One region of the Alkaliphilus sp. B6464 genome, then DNA from elsewhere that is predicted to be linked to it. Evidence: a T-box and tRNA genes for the amino acid it is inferred to sense, from the RefSeq annotation. Region 1 holds a T-box; the other holds one or more tRNA genes.
What was found. The T-box of region 1 lies ahead of pheS (phenylalanine--tRNA ligase subunit alpha). A T-box ahead of a tRNA ligase gene usually reads a tRNA of that ligase, here a tRNA-Phe.

Region 2: it encodes a tRNA-Phe, which carries the amino acid that the T-box ahead of pheS (phenylalanine--tRNA ligase subunit alpha) is inferred to sense. The anticodon was not compared.

What each region holds. Positions count from the first base shown of each region.
Region 1 covers NZ_CP058557.1:2,134,247-2,141,523, reverse strand. Annotated here, with positions in the region: gene zapA (cell division protein ZapA) at 4-570, opposite strand; gene pheT (phenylalanine--tRNA ligase subunit beta) at 744-3,137, opposite strand; gene pheS (phenylalanine--tRNA ligase subunit alpha) at 3,160-4,179, opposite strand; T-box leader at 4,227-4,464, opposite strand; gene HYG84_RS10465 (YqzL family protein) at 4,485-4,574, opposite strand; gene HYG84_RS10460 (TrmH family RNA methyltransferase) at 4,676-5,497, opposite strand; gene HYG84_RS10455 (potassium channel family protein) at 5,499-6,155, opposite strand; gene HYG84_RS10450 (TrkH family potassium uptake protein) at 6,167-7,277, opposite strand, start outside.
Region 2 covers NZ_CP058557.1:576,645-583,921, forward strand. Annotated here, with positions in the region: rRNA gene HYG84_RS02695 (23S ribosomal RNA) at 1-1,806, opposite strand, end outside; tRNA gene HYG84_RS02700 (tRNA-Ala) at 2,027-2,102, opposite strand; rRNA gene HYG84_RS02705 (16S ribosomal RNA) at 2,164-3,692, opposite strand; tRNA gene HYG84_RS02710 (tRNA-Lys) at 3,898-3,973, opposite strand; tRNA gene HYG84_RS02715 (tRNA-Gly) at 4,033-4,106, opposite strand; tRNA gene HYG84_RS02720 (tRNA-Tyr) at 4,119-4,203, opposite strand; tRNA gene HYG84_RS02725 (tRNA-Thr) at 4,214-4,290, opposite strand; tRNA gene HYG84_RS02730 (tRNA-Asp) at 4,326-4,402, opposite strand; tRNA gene HYG84_RS02735 (tRNA-Val) at 4,408-4,483, opposite strand; tRNA gene HYG84_RS02740 (tRNA-Met) at 4,503-4,579, opposite strand; tRNA gene HYG84_RS02745 (tRNA-Phe) at 4,584-4,659, opposite strand; tRNA gene HYG84_RS02750 (tRNA-Ile) at 4,673-4,749, opposite strand; tRNA gene HYG84_RS02755 (tRNA-Pro) at 4,755-4,831, opposite strand; tRNA gene HYG84_RS02760 (tRNA-Trp) at 4,836-4,911, opposite strand; tRNA gene HYG84_RS02765 (tRNA-Ile) at 4,945-5,021, opposite strand; tRNA gene HYG84_RS02770 (tRNA-Pro) at 5,047-5,123, opposite strand; tRNA gene HYG84_RS02775 (tRNA-Ser) at 5,133-5,224, opposite strand; tRNA gene HYG84_RS02780 (tRNA-Ser) at 5,277-5,365, opposite strand; tRNA gene HYG84_RS02785 (tRNA-Lys) at 5,374-5,449, opposite strand; tRNA gene HYG84_RS02790 (tRNA-Gln) at 5,454-5,530, opposite strand; tRNA gene HYG84_RS02795 (tRNA-Arg) at 5,534-5,610, opposite strand; tRNA gene HYG84_RS02800 (tRNA-Gly) at 5,619-5,692, opposite strand; tRNA gene HYG84_RS02805 (tRNA-Thr) at 5,698-5,774, opposite strand; tRNA gene HYG84_RS02810 (tRNA-Asp) at 5,833-5,909, opposite strand; tRNA gene HYG84_RS02815 (tRNA-Val) at 5,915-5,990, opposite strand; tRNA gene HYG84_RS02820 (tRNA-Glu) at 5,997-6,071, opposite strand; tRNA gene HYG84_RS02825 (tRNA-Asn) at 6,077-6,151, opposite strand; rRNA gene rrf (5S ribosomal RNA) at 6,157-6,273, opposite strand; rRNA gene HYG84_RS02835 (23S ribosomal RNA) at 6,445-7,277, opposite strand, start outside.

The sequences.
Region 1 (7,277 bases):
TTGTTATTTTCCTCGAAAATCCCTATTATTTTTCTTTAAATCATTTTTCACCATATATTCTTCTAATTCCTTTGTTGCCTGTACTAGTTTAATTTGATTATCAAACAATTTATTCTGCAAGTCATTAATTAGGATTTGCGCTTTTTGCAAATCATCATCCTTCTCTAATAATTGATCGTTTAGTGCCTTTATGCGCTCATCCTCTTGTTGCTGTAATTCTATTTCTTCAATTTTTTTCTCAAGATTAAAGTATGCTTCATCCTTTTCCTTTAACTGGTCACGGAGAGTTTCTATATACTTTTCTAATTCTTCAATTTCTACCTGAGGTAATTGCATTTCTTTCTGTAACTCTTCAAAGTTATTTTTCATCTTTAAAAATTGGTCTGTAATGTTAATACATGTTAATACAGCAATCATTGAAGTGCTAAGTTTTTTATTAGCCTTAGCTACAGCTTCCATATTATCATCCACAAAACTGCCTACCTTTAATAAATACTCTTTAGGTTCAGCACCGACAATAGGATATTCTTGTCCATTTATTTTAACTAAAACTTTGTTTTTTTGACTCATTCTTCTATCAGCTCCTTTTTGAAGAAGTTGTTGTTATATATTTTCTTTATATCTTTCAAATATCCTGCTAGAAATAGTGATTTTTCTATAATTATTTTATTTATAAAAAAGTCATATTATGGATATAGAAGAGTGCCTTCTTATACTATATGAAAAAGGAGCTATTTAGCCCCTTATTCTCTTAATGCTCCATCCAGTTTTTTACTAATATCAGCTAAAATACGATTATGAGCAACATTTACCTCATCATCTGTTAAAGTACGTTCCTTATTTCTATAGGTAATAGTATATGCAATGCTTTTAAAGCCATCTTTAATTTGGCTTCCTTGGTAAACATCAAATAATTTAAAGCTCTCTAGTATATCTCCACCTTGAGCCTTAATAATATCTTCAATTTCCTTTACCAATACATCATCCTTTACCACAACAGCAAAGTCTCTAGTTATAGCCGGATATTTTGGTAGCGATTCATAAAGCCTTTCCATATTTGTAATATCTGCTAAAATACTAAAATCTAATTCCCCGCAGTAACATCTTTGATTTAAATCATAGTTTTCTATTACTATAGGATGTAATTCACCAATAGTTCCTAGAACTCTATCTTGTACTATAACATTTGCGCATCTGCCAGGATGATAACTTGAATTATTTTTCTCCACTATAAACTCATATTCTTTAATTCCTAGACCATCTAATAATGTTTCTACTATTCCTTTCAATGTAAAGAAGTCTTCTTTACCATACATAGCCATTACTAAACTTGGAATTTCAAGCGGTAACTCTTGCATCTTATCAGTCTTAGTAATAAATATTTGACCAATTTCAAATGCCCTAAAATCCTCAACCTTTCGATTTGTATTTCTAGCTGCAACTTCTAGTATATTTGGAAGTAAACTAGTTCGCATGACACTAGTCTCATCTCCAAGAGGATTGATTAGCTTTACCATATTTCTTTTTATGCTGTTTTCATCAAGATTAATCATATCTATAGTTTTAGGGCTAACGAATGAATATGTTAAAATTTCATTAAAGCCCATTGCATTTAAAAGATCCTTCGCCACATCTGCTATAATTTGTCTGCTAGGTTTACCTCCAACTTCTATATTTCCCTTAGCCATTGTAGGTGGTATTTTGTCATATCCAAAAATTCTCCCTACTTCTTCAGCAAAATCTGCTTCCATTACAAGATCCATTCTATAGGTTGGAACTGTGACCTCAAGAGTATCACCTAAATCCTTCGTAGTGATCTCTAGCCTGTTGAAAATATCAATCATTTCTTCATTACTTAAAGAAATACCTAGAAGATCATTAATTTTTTTAGGTCTAATTATTACTTGTCGAGGCATTCTTTCTTCAGGATAAATATCAACTACTCCTTCAAGTACTTCTCCTGCCCCTAGTTCTACAATTAATTGACATGCTCTATCTGCAGCTAAGCGTGCTATATTAGGATCAACACCTTTTTCATATCTTGAAGAAGCCTCTGTTCTAAGGGCCAATTGCTTAGAAGTAAGCCTTATATTATTTGAGCTAAAATGTGCAGACTCTAATAATATAGTTTTTGTATTTTCTGTTACTTCAGATTGTTCTCCACCCATTACACCTGCAATAGCTAGAGATTTCTTCTCATCAGCAATTACTGTCATAGACGACTTTAATTTTCTTTCCACTCCATCTAAGGTTTTGAATAATTCATCGTCTTTAGCTCTCTTAACTACAATTTTGTTCCCTTCAATATAGGATAGGTCGAAAGCATGTAATGGTTGGCCGTACTCTAGCATTACATAGTTGGTAATATCTACTATATTATTAATTGGACGAACCCCTGCATTAATTAATCTTTGCTGTATCCACTGCGGAGAAGAACCAATCTTTATATTTTTAATAACTCTTGCAACGTATCTTGTACATCCTTCATTGTCTTGTATTTCCACAGAAATATGATCCGATGCCTTATCTTTTATTTCTATAACCTCTACATTTGGATATTGCACATTTTCATTTAAGGTAGCCCCTACTTCCCTAGCCATTCCGATAACACTTAAACAGTCCGGTCTGTTTGATGTAATTTCAAATTCAATTACTTGATCTTTTAAATTAAGTGTTTCGGTAATATCTTGACCTAAAGGATAGGCTTTATCTAATATCCAAATTCCATCCTTAATTTCTTCAGGTATCATAGCTTTGGGGATACCTAATTCGTCAGCAGAACAAAGCATTCCCTCAGAAATCTCTCCTCTAAGCTTTCCTTTTTTAATTTTCAACCCTCCAGGTAGTATTGCGCCATGGACCGCAACAGGAATATAATCTCCTTCAGAAACATTAGTTGCGCCAGTTACAATTTGAAGTTTTTCATCTCCAACATTTACTTGACAAACAACTAATTTATCAGCATTAGGGTGCTGTGTGATACTTTCTATATGCCCAACAACAACATTTTTAATATCATCACATAGTATATCTATTTTTTCTACCATAGATCCAGACATTGTCATTTTATCTGCAAATTCATTAGTATCTATATTAATATTTACATAATCTTTAATCCAGTTCATTGATACATACATAATACATTCCTCCTACTTTCTATTAAAATTGATTGATAAAACGCATATCATTTTCAAATAATAAACGAATATCATCAATTCCATATTTTTGCATAGTTAGACGGTCTATTCCCATACCAAAGGCAAATCCGCTATACACTTCAGGGTCTATACCACAATTTCTAAGTACATTTGGATGAACCATTCCTGCGCCTAAAACTTCTATCCAACCATTTCCCTTACATACACTACAACCCTCTCCACCACATTTAAAGCAAGTAGCATCAACCTCTGCACTAGGTTCTGTAAATGGAAAGTTATGTGGTCTAAACTTTATTTGAGTATTGGGACCGAAAAAGTTCTTTGCAAATACCTCTAATGTTCCTTTCAGATCTCCCATTGTAATGCCTTTATCTACTACAAGCCCCTCTATTTGATGGAACATAGGAGAATGGGTAGCATCTGGAGTATCATTTCTAAAGCAACGACCTAATGAAACAATTCTAATTGGTGGCTCATTTTTTTCCATAACTCTAACCTGCACTGGAGATGTTTGTGTTCTTAAAATTGTACTTTCGTTTATGTAGAAAGTATCACTAACATCTCTAGATGGATGATTTTTTGGAGCATTTAAAGCGTCAAAGTTATAATATACGGTTTCTACTTCTGGACCTTCAGCAACTTTAAAGCCCATGCTTATAAAAATATTTTTTAAATCATCCATAGCTTGTGTTAAAGGATGTCTTTTTCCTACCTTAATCTCTTTACCAGGCATGGTTACATCAATTGTTTCAGATTGTAACTTCTTGTCTAACTCTTTGATTTTAATACTTTTTTTAGCTTCTTCTAATGCAATCTCAATATTTTCCCTAACAATATTAGCTATTTTACCTATTAAAGGACGTTCCTCGGCACTTAATGCTCCCATTCCCCTTAATATTTCAGTTAATTCTCCTTTTTTACCTAAATAGTGAATTCTAGCCTTTTCTAAAATAGCTGTAGAATCAGCTTCGTTAATTTCTAATATAGCTTTTTCCTTCAATGCTTTTAATTTTCCTTCCATAACAAATCTCCTTTCTAATTTTACAAATAAAAATAAACCCTCATCCCAGAAGGGACGAAGGTTTCACTCCGTGGTACCACCCTAATAGTCCATTGCAATTAACAATGAACCACTCAGAGACATTAACGGCGTCAACCGATAAAACCTATAATCTAAGATATAGACTTCAGCTTTATAGCTCCAGAGCGAACTTCTGCTATACTTGTTATAAGGTACTTTCAGCCTAAGGTACCTTTTCTCTTTTAAAACAGTCTATAGCTTACTTTTCTCCTTCAATGCTTTTGTTTATTTAACTTATTCATCTATTAATTAATGGATAGTTTCTTATACATAATATAGGCTGTAACGGAACCTGTCAACTCAAATAGTTTCCAAAACACATCAGGAGTCTTCATTGTTCCACTCTCCTTCCTTCAAGCCATCGTATGTTTATTATAACATAGCTTAATGGCTGAAACAAGGTAGTTTGATTAAATAAGTATAATTTTTAAAATTTTCAAACTTTTCTTAGATGTTTTTCTTCTGCAGCTTTATAAATCAAAATGCCAGCTGCTATAGATGCATTCAAAGACTCGATTTTTCCCAAGATTGGAATTATAACCCTTTCGTCTACCTTAGATAATATGTGGCTATCAATTCCATTTGCCTCATTCCCTATTATTATACCAATATTTTTACGGTAATCAATATGAATATAGGTTTTATCTGTATCTAAATCTGCAGCTATTAGTTTTACATTTTTTTCTTTTAAATATTCAATCCATTCTTCATCACTATCACACAGTACAATTGGTAAGTGAAATATTGCTCCCATTGTAGCTCTAAGAGTTTTACTATTGTACGGATCAACACTTCCCTTTGCTATTATTACTGCATCAACTCTAGCACTTTCTGCGGTGCGAATAATAGTTCCCATATTACCGGGATCCTGTATGCGATCTAAAATAACAAAGAATAAATTATCATCATCTTCAAACTTCAGATCTTCCAAACTACTATTCTTCATGTTAACTACAGCCATAACGCCTTGTGGACTCTCTGTGGTTGCTAGCTTGCTAAATAATTGACTAGGTAACTGATAAATAGTATGTCCTTTTGAGGAAACCTTGTTTAATAAATCTGAGCCCCCTTGAACTTGGTGCAATTCTTCACTAAAAACAACATATTCAATATCCCCATTATGTTTTAAGCATTCTTCAACAATTCTTACACCCTCTACTGTAAACTGAAGGTGTTTTACCCTTTGTTTCTTAAGCTGAAGCGACTTTATATGCTTAATAATAGAATTGCTCTCACTACTAATTAACTTAATATCCATTCTATGACCAAACCTGTTTTTCAATTTTTTCTAAATCTTTGTTATGACCAATAACAACAAGAATATCATCCTTACCAATTCGATCCATAGCTATTGGGGATACATTAATTTCATAGCCATGCTTTATTGCCATAATATTTACACCATATTTAGATCTGACATCTATTTCTAACAATGTTTTACCTACCCAATCATCTAAGGGTGCTATTTCCATGATACTATAATCTGGAGCTAATTCTATATAGTCTAATATATTGCTAGATACTAAATTGTGAGCTACACGCATTCCCATATCCCTTTCAGGGAAAACTACGCGATCCGCTCCTATTTTAAATAGTAGTTTTGCATGGATTTCATTATTGGCCTTAGCCACAACATATTTAATACCTAGTTCCTTTACTATTAAAGTAGCCATAATAGAAGCCTGTATGTCCGAACCAATTGTAATAATTGCAACATCAAAGTTACGTATTCCTAAAGATTTCAAAGAGTTTTCATCAGTAGCATCAGCTTGAACCGCATGGGTAACTTCATCAGAAACATGCTGAATAATTTCTTCGCTACTATCTATGGCTAATACATCATGTCCCATTTTGTACAGAGTTCTTGCAACACTACTTCCAAAACGGCCACAACCTATAACAACATATTGTTTCATGTTAATCCTTCCTATCCTACTAAAATTTTTCCTTCTGGGTATTTAATATTTCCTTTATATTTATGTTGCTGTCTCGCCAGTGCAAATGCAATTGTAAGTATACCTACTCTACCAGCAAACATCATAAAAATAAGTAGAGTCTTACCAAGTGCACTTAATAGAGGTGTTATTCCTAGGGTTAAACCAACAGTACCAAAGGCAGACACAACTTCAAATAAAATTTCCATAAAATTAAATTGACTATCAGTAATAGATAGTATCATTGTAACAAAAATAATTAAAAATATACCTATAATAGCAATTGTTATAGCTCTATTAACTATATCTCTAGATATTCTCCTTCTAAACAATTCGGTTTCACTCTTACCCTTAATAACAGAAATAATTGTAAAGAGAATTACACCAAGGGTTGTGGTTTTAATCCCACCTGCTGTAGATGCTGGAGATCCTCCAATATACATCAGAATAATGGCTAATAATTTTGAAGCAGTTCTCATTTGAGCAAAGTCAACGGTATTAAAACCTGCTGTTCTAACGGTTACTGATTGGAAAAAACCAGATAGAAACTTACCACCTAAATTTAGGTTTCCTAGGGTATCAGGGTTTCTCCATTCTAAAACTATAAAACCAATAGTGCCTATTGTCAATAACAGTGCAGTAATTAATAATGCCATTTTAGTATGAAGAGATAGTTTCCTAAGTTTTTTATTAGTAAACACATCAGTTATAACAGAAAAACCAATCCCTCCAATAATGATTAAAAAGGAAACCGTAAGAGATACAATAGGATCTGAGACATAGGGCATTAAATTTTTTCCATTACCGATTAAGTCAAAACCTGCATTACAAAAAGCTGAAACTGAGTGAAATATCGAATAGGCCATGCCAGTTATCCATCCATATTGTGGTATAAACCTCAAGGAAAGAAACAAAGCACCTAATCCCTCTACTGCGAAAGTCACTATTAAAACATACTTAGAAAACCGCACAAGCCCCGCTAGAGTACTCTGATTAAAAGCCTCTTGGATAATTAATCTTTCCTTTAAAGATATTTTCTTTCCTAATATAATAAAAAACATGGTAGCCAATGTCATAAATCCTAAACCACCTATTTGTATTAGG
Region 2 (7,277 bases), 1.6 Mb from region 1:
TTGGGCCTATTCTCTGCGGCCGGTTGAGGCTTACAGAGTAAATCTTTAACCAAAACCGGCTCCCCTTATCCCGAAGTTACGGGGTCATTTTGCCGAGTTCCTTAACAATAGTTCTCCCGATCGTCTTAGGATTCTCTCCTCACCTACCTGTGTCGGTTTGCGGTACGGGCACCTAGAAATCTCGATAGAAGCTTTTCTCGACAGTGTGGAATCAGCCAGTTCGCTACTTAAATTTCGCTCCCCATCACTTCTCAGGATTAATGTTAAAAGGGATTTGCCTCTTCTAACTCCCTACCAGCTTAGACGCACACAACCAACGGTGCGCTGAGCCTATCCTACTGTGTCACTCCATCTCTCAAACGATTTTAGGTGGTACAGGAATTTCAACCTGTTGTCCATCGCCTACGCCTTTCGGCCTGGGCTTAGGTCCCGACTAACCCTGAGCGGACGAGCCTTCCTCAGGAAACCTTAGGTTTTCGACGGGCAGGATTCTCACCTGCCTCTCGTTACTCATGCCAACATTCTCACTTCTATACAGTCCACTGCTCCTTCCGGTACAGCTTCAACCTATATAGAACGCTCGCCTACCATCCTTACGGATCCATAGCTTCGGTGATACGTTTGAGCCCCGGACATTTTCGGCGCAGAATCACTCGACCAGTGAGCTATTACGCACTCTTTGAATGAATGGCTGCTTCTAAGCCAACATCCTGGTTGTCTATGCAACTCCACATCCTTTTCCACTTAACGTATACTTTGGGACCTTAGCTGATGGTCTGGGCTCTTTCCCTCTTGACTACGGATCTTATCACTCGCAGTCTGACTCCCGAGTAAAAGATAACGGCATTCGGAGTTTGATAGGTTTTGGTAACCGGTGAAGGCCCCTAGACCATTCAGTGCTCTACCTCCGTATCTCTTAACCTCGAGGCTAGCCCTAAAGCTATTTCGGCGAGAACCAGCTATCTCCGGGCTCGATTGGAATTTCACCGCTACCCACAGTTCATCCGGTGACTTTTCAACGTCAATCGGTTCGGACCTCCACGAAATTTTACTTCCGCTTCATCCTGACCATGGGTAGGTCGCCCGGTTTCGGGTCTACGGCATGAAACTAGACGCCCTATTAAGACTCGGTTTCCCTACGGCTTCGCACCATAGGTGCTTAACCTTGCTCCATACCGTAACTCGTTGGCCCGTTCTACAAAAAGTACGCGGTCACACATAAAAAGTGCTCCCACAGTTTGTAAGCAGAAGGTTTCAGGTTCTATTTCACTCCCCTTCCGGGGTTCTTTTCACCTTTCCCTCACGGTACTATGCGCTATCGGTCACCAGGTAGTATTTAGCCTTGGGGGGTGGTCCCCCCTGCTTCCCACAAGGTTTCACGTGCCTCGTGGTACTCTGGATCACGGTCTAGAATATCATCGTTTCATGTACAGGACTATTACCTTCTATGGTGAGTCTTTCCAAACCTCTTCTATTACGATGAGTCATCATATATGACCGGTCCGCAACCCCGATAGAGAAAACCCTATCGGTTTGGGCTTATCCCCTTTCGCTCGCCGCTACTTAGGGAATCGATTTTTCTTTCTCTTCCTCAGGGTACTTAGATGTTTCAGTTCCCCTGGTATGTCTTCTATTACCTATTGATTGAGTAATAGATACTTAGGTATTAACCTAAGTAGGTTTCCCCATTCGGAAATCCCCGGATCAAAGATTGCTTGCATCTCCCCGAGGCTTATCGCAGCTTACCACGTCCTTCATCGACTCCTGGTGCCAAGGCATCCGCCTTCTGCCCTTATTAGCTTGACCAAAGCTATTCGCAGTTTCGCATTCTAAATTTGTTTACTCCCTTACGGTCGCACAAATTTGATGCTCATTGCGTTTGACCTACCTTCGATTTGTTTCACAAATCGGGTTAGGTCATAATCTAACATTGTGTAGTTTTCAAGGAACTATTTAACCGTCTTTAAGACGGAATAATATAATACCAAATAAAATGTTTTATGTCAACCTTTAAATTGGTATTCTATGGTGGAGACGAGGAGAGTCGAACTCCTGACCCCCTGCTTGCAAGGCAGGTGCTCTCCCAACTGAGCTACGCCCCCATGTATTGAAAGACAAGAAGTCCCTCAAAACTAGACAGTATAGATTGCCAATTCTCCTTAGAAAGGAGGTGATCCAGCCGCACCTTCCGATACGGCTACCTTGTTACGACTTCACCCCAGTCATTGGCTTCACCTTCGACAGCTTCCTCCAATAAAGGTTGGATAGCTGGCTTCGGGTGCTTCCGACTCCCGTGGTGTGACGGGCGGTGTGTACAAGACCCGGGAACGCATTCACCGCGACATTCTGATCCGCGATTACTAGCAACTCCGACTTCATGTGGGCGAGTTTCAGCCCACAATCCGAACTGGGACCGATTTTGTAGGATTCGCTCCGGATTACTCCTTGGCTGCCCGTTGTATCGGCCATTGTAGCACGTGTGTAGCCCTGAACATAAGGGGCATGATGATTTGACGTCATCCCCACCTTCCTCCGAGTTATCCCCGGCAGTCTCTCTAGAGTGCCCAGCCGAACTGCTGGCAACTAAAGACAAGGGTTGCGCTCGTTGCGGGACTTAACCCAACATCTCACGACACGAGCTGACGACAACCATGCACCACCTGTCACCTCAGTCCCCGAAGGGAAGGCTTCGATTAAAAAGCTGTCCGAGGGATGTCAAGTCCAGGTAAGGTTCTTCGCGTTGCTTCGAATTAAACCACATGCTCCGCTGCTTGTGCGGGTCCCCGTCAATTCCTTTGAGTTTCATTCTTGCGAACGTACTCCCCAGGCGGAGTGCTTAATGCGTTAACTGCGGCACCGAGGTTTGACCCCCAACACCTAGCACTCATCGTTTACGGCGTGGACTACCAGGGTATCTAATCCTGTTCGCTACCCACGCTTTCGTGCCTCAGCGTCAGTTGCAGTCCAGAGAGTCGCCTTCGCCACTGGTGTTCCTCCTAATATCTACGCATTTCACCGCTACACTAGGAATTCCACTCTCCTCTCCTGCACTCAAGCCCTACAGTTTCAAAGGCTTACTACGGTTGAGCCGTAGCCTTTAACCTCTGACCCATAGGGCCGCCTACGCACCCTTTACGCCCAATGATTCCGGATAACGCTTGCCCCCTACGTATTACCGCGGCTGCTGGCACGTAGTTAGCCGGGGCTTCCTCCTAAGGTACCGTCATTATCTTCCCTTAGGACAGAGCTTTACGACTCGAAAGCCTTCATCGCTCACGCGGCGTTGCTGCATCAGGGTTTCCCCCATTGTGCAATATTCCCCACTGCTGCCTCCCGTAGGAGTCTGGACCGTGTCTCAGTTCCAGTGTGGCCGTTCACCCTCTCAGGCCGGCTACTGATCGTCGCCTTGGTGAGCCATTACCTCACCAACTAGCTAATCAGACGCGGGCCCATCCTATACCGAAATTCTTTGACCTTCTAGGGATGCCCCTAAAAGGTATTATGGGGTATTAGCAATGGTTTCCCATTGTTATTCCCCTGTACAGGGTAGGTTGCCCACGCGTTACTCACCCGTCCGCCGCTAAATTAAAATCATTCCACCCGAAGGCTTCCTGAAAATAACTCCGCTCGACTTGCATGTGTTAGGCACGCCGCCAGCGTTCATCCTGAGCCAGGATCAAACTCTTAATAAAAAATTTCTGGGTACCATCTTTTAAAGATGGATTTATTATTTGCTGGCTTAATCTATACTGTTTAGTTTTCAAAGACCTCTTCAAGGGCTTATGCCCCATCGCCTTGTTGCGGCGACTTTGTTTAATATATCATATCTAAAATATTATGTCAATATTTTTTTCGTATCTTGTTTTTAAAACTTTACTAAAAATGTTTTATGAAAAATGGTGACCCATCCGCGACTCGAACGCGGGACACCCTGATTAAAAGTCAGGTGCTCTACCGACTGAGCTAATGGGTCAAATATTTTAATCACTCAAACCCCTAAACTGATATGAGCAAAATAATACAAGTTTTCAATGGAGCGGGTGAAGGGAATCGAACCCTCGCGATCAGCTTGGAAGGCTGACGTTCTACCATTGAACTACACCCGCATATTAAATTAATGGTGGAGGGAGAAGGATTCGAACCTTCGAAGTCGTTGACAACAGATTTACAGTCTGCCCCCTTTGGCCGCTCGGGAACCCCTCCGTACAAATAATGGAGCTGGTGATGGGATTCGAACCCGCGACCTGCTGATTACAAATCAGCTGCTCTGGCCAACTGAGCTACACCAGCATGAATATTTGCTATTTAATGTATTATATTGAAATTGGCGATCCGGAAGGGACTCGAACCCTCGACCTCCAGCGTGACAGGCTGGCATTCTAACCAACTGAACTACCGGACCAAATTTGGTGGGCGCAACAGGACTTGAACCTGTGACCCCCTGCTTGTAAGGCAGGTGCTCTCCCAGCTGAGCTATGCGCCCTTATAGATAAGATTAAACATGGTAGCGGCAACAGGAGTCGAACCTGTGACCTTTCGGGTATGAACCGAACGCTCTAGCCAACTAAGCTATGCCGCCATTATGGTGCCCAGAGGCGGAATCGAACCACCGACACGGGGATTTTCAGTCCCCTGCTCTACCGACTGAGCTATCTGGGCTTGTACAATCAAATGGTGGGCTCAAGTGGACTCGAACCACCGACCTCACGCTTATCAGGCGTGCGCTCTAACCACCTGAGCTATGAGCCCACAATTGGTCCGGGTGGAGGGATTCGAACCCCCGGCCCCATGGTCCCAAACCATGTGCGCTACCAAACTGCGCTACACCCGGAAACTGGCAGGGGTGGCAGGACTTGAACCCACGACACGTGGTTTTGGAGACCACTGTTCTACCAACTGAACTACACCCCTATATTTACACATTACTTTAAATTATTTTTAAAATGGTGGGCCTTCAGGGACTCGAACCCCGGACCTGCCGGTTATGAGCCGGATGCTCTGACCAACTGAGCTAAAGGCCCTCATTTTTTTAGTATTTTATATAACTGGTCCGGGTGGAGGGATTCGAACCCCCGGCCCCATGGTCCCAAACCATGTGCGCTACCAAACTGCGCTACACCCGGAAAGTATAATGGCGGAGAAGGCGGGATTCGAACCCGCGCGCCACTTACGCGACCTAACGGTTTAGCAAACCGTCCTCTTCAGCCTACTTGAGTACTTCTCCATTTTTAGAATACCTATATTATACACCCATTTTATATATAATGCAATAATAATGGCGGAGAGGGTGGGATTCGAACCCACGGCCCCTTGCGGAGTCACTGGTTTTCAAGACCAGCTCCTTAAACCACTCGGACACCTCTCCTTGATTGTTGGTGACCCATCCGCGACTCGAACGCGGGACACCCTGATTAAAAGTCAGGTGCTCTACCGACTGAGCTAATGGGTCAAAATGGCTGGGATAGCAGGACTCGAACCTGCGGAATGACGGAGTCAAAGTCCGTTGCCTTACCGACTTGGCTATATCCCATTATGGCGTACCTACAGGGATTCGAACCCCGGACACATGGCTTAGAAGGCCATTGCTCTATCCTGCTGAGCTATAGGTACATGTTTAATGGAGCGGGTGAAGGGAATCGAACCCTCGCGATCAGCTTGGAAGGCTGACGTTCTACCATTGAACTACACCCGCATATATGGAGCTGGTGATGGGATTCGAACCCGCGACCTGCTGATTACAAATCAGCTGCTCTGGCCAACTGAGCTACACCAGCATACTGTGATTACAGTACTCAGCAAATGCTGAGTTACCTTTTAAAAATATATTAAAATTGGCGACCTGGAAGGGACTCGAACCCTCGACCTCCAGCGTGACAGGCTGGCATTCTAACCATCTGAACTACCAGGCCAATTTTGGTGGGCGCAACAGGACTTGAACCTGTGACCCCCTGCTTGTAAGGCAGGTGCTCTCCCAGCTGAGCTATGCGCCCAAAATTTGGTGACCCCTAGGGGAATCGAACCCCTGTTACCGCCGTGAAAGGGCGGTGTCTTGACCGCTTGACCAAGGGGCCAAAGTTGGCTCCAGAGAGAGGACTCGAACCTCCAACCTACCGGTTAACAGCCGGGTGCTCCACCATTGAGCTACTCTGGAACATAATATCGCAGCGACCTACTCTCCCAGGCAGCTTCCCGCCAAGTACCATCAGCGCTGAAGGGCTTAACTACTGTGTTCGGTATGGGAACAGGTGTGACCCCTTCGCTATTGCCACGATATTGCAATCACCCAAATCTTTGATTTGGTGTGAATGGAGTACTCAGCGTTAGCCGAGTTTCCTTCAAATTAAAATCAAGTTGTATTTCAACTGGATTTTAATCATACCACTTTAATAAGTAATATGTCAAGAGAAAATTATTCCCTCAAAACTATACAATGTTAGAATATATTTGGTCAAGCCCTCGACCTATTAGTACCTATCAGCTAAGTACATTGCTGCACTTACACCCTAGGCCTATCAACCAAGTAGTCTTCTTGGGGTCTTACTCGCTTACGCGATGGGAAATCTTATCTTGAGGGGGGCTTCGTGCTTAGATGCCTTCAGCACTTATCCCTTCCGCACTTAGCTACCCAGCGATGCTCTTGGCAGAACAACTGGTACACCAGAGGTGCGTCCATCCCGGTCCTCTCGTACTAAGGACAGCTCCTCTCAAATTTCCTGCGCCCGCGACGGATAGGGACCGAACTGTCTCACGACGTTCTGAACCCAGCTCGCGTACCACTTTAATGGGCGAACAGCCCAACCCTTGGGACCTACTACAGCCCCAGGATGTGATGAGCCGACATCGAGGTGCCAAACCTCCCCGTCGATGTGGACTCTTGGGGGAGATAAGCCTGTTATCCCCGGGGTAGCTTTTATCCGTTGAGCGATGGCCCTTCCACTCGGAACCACCGGATCACTAAGCCCGACTTTCGTCCTTGCTCGACCTGTATGTCTCGCAATCAAGCTCCCTTTTGCCTTTACACTCTACGCACGATTTCCGACCGTGCTGAGGGAACCTTTGGGCGCCTCCGTTACTTTTTGGGAGGCGACCGCCCCAGTCAAACTGCCCACCTGACAGTGTCCCAAGACTGGATTCACAGTCTATGGTTAGAACTTCAGTACTACAAGAGTGGTATCCCAACGATGACTCCACTGAGACTGGCGTCCCAGCTTCTAAGTCTCCCACCTATGCTGTACATGTAGCACCGAAATCCAATGTCAAGTTGCAGTAAAGCTCCA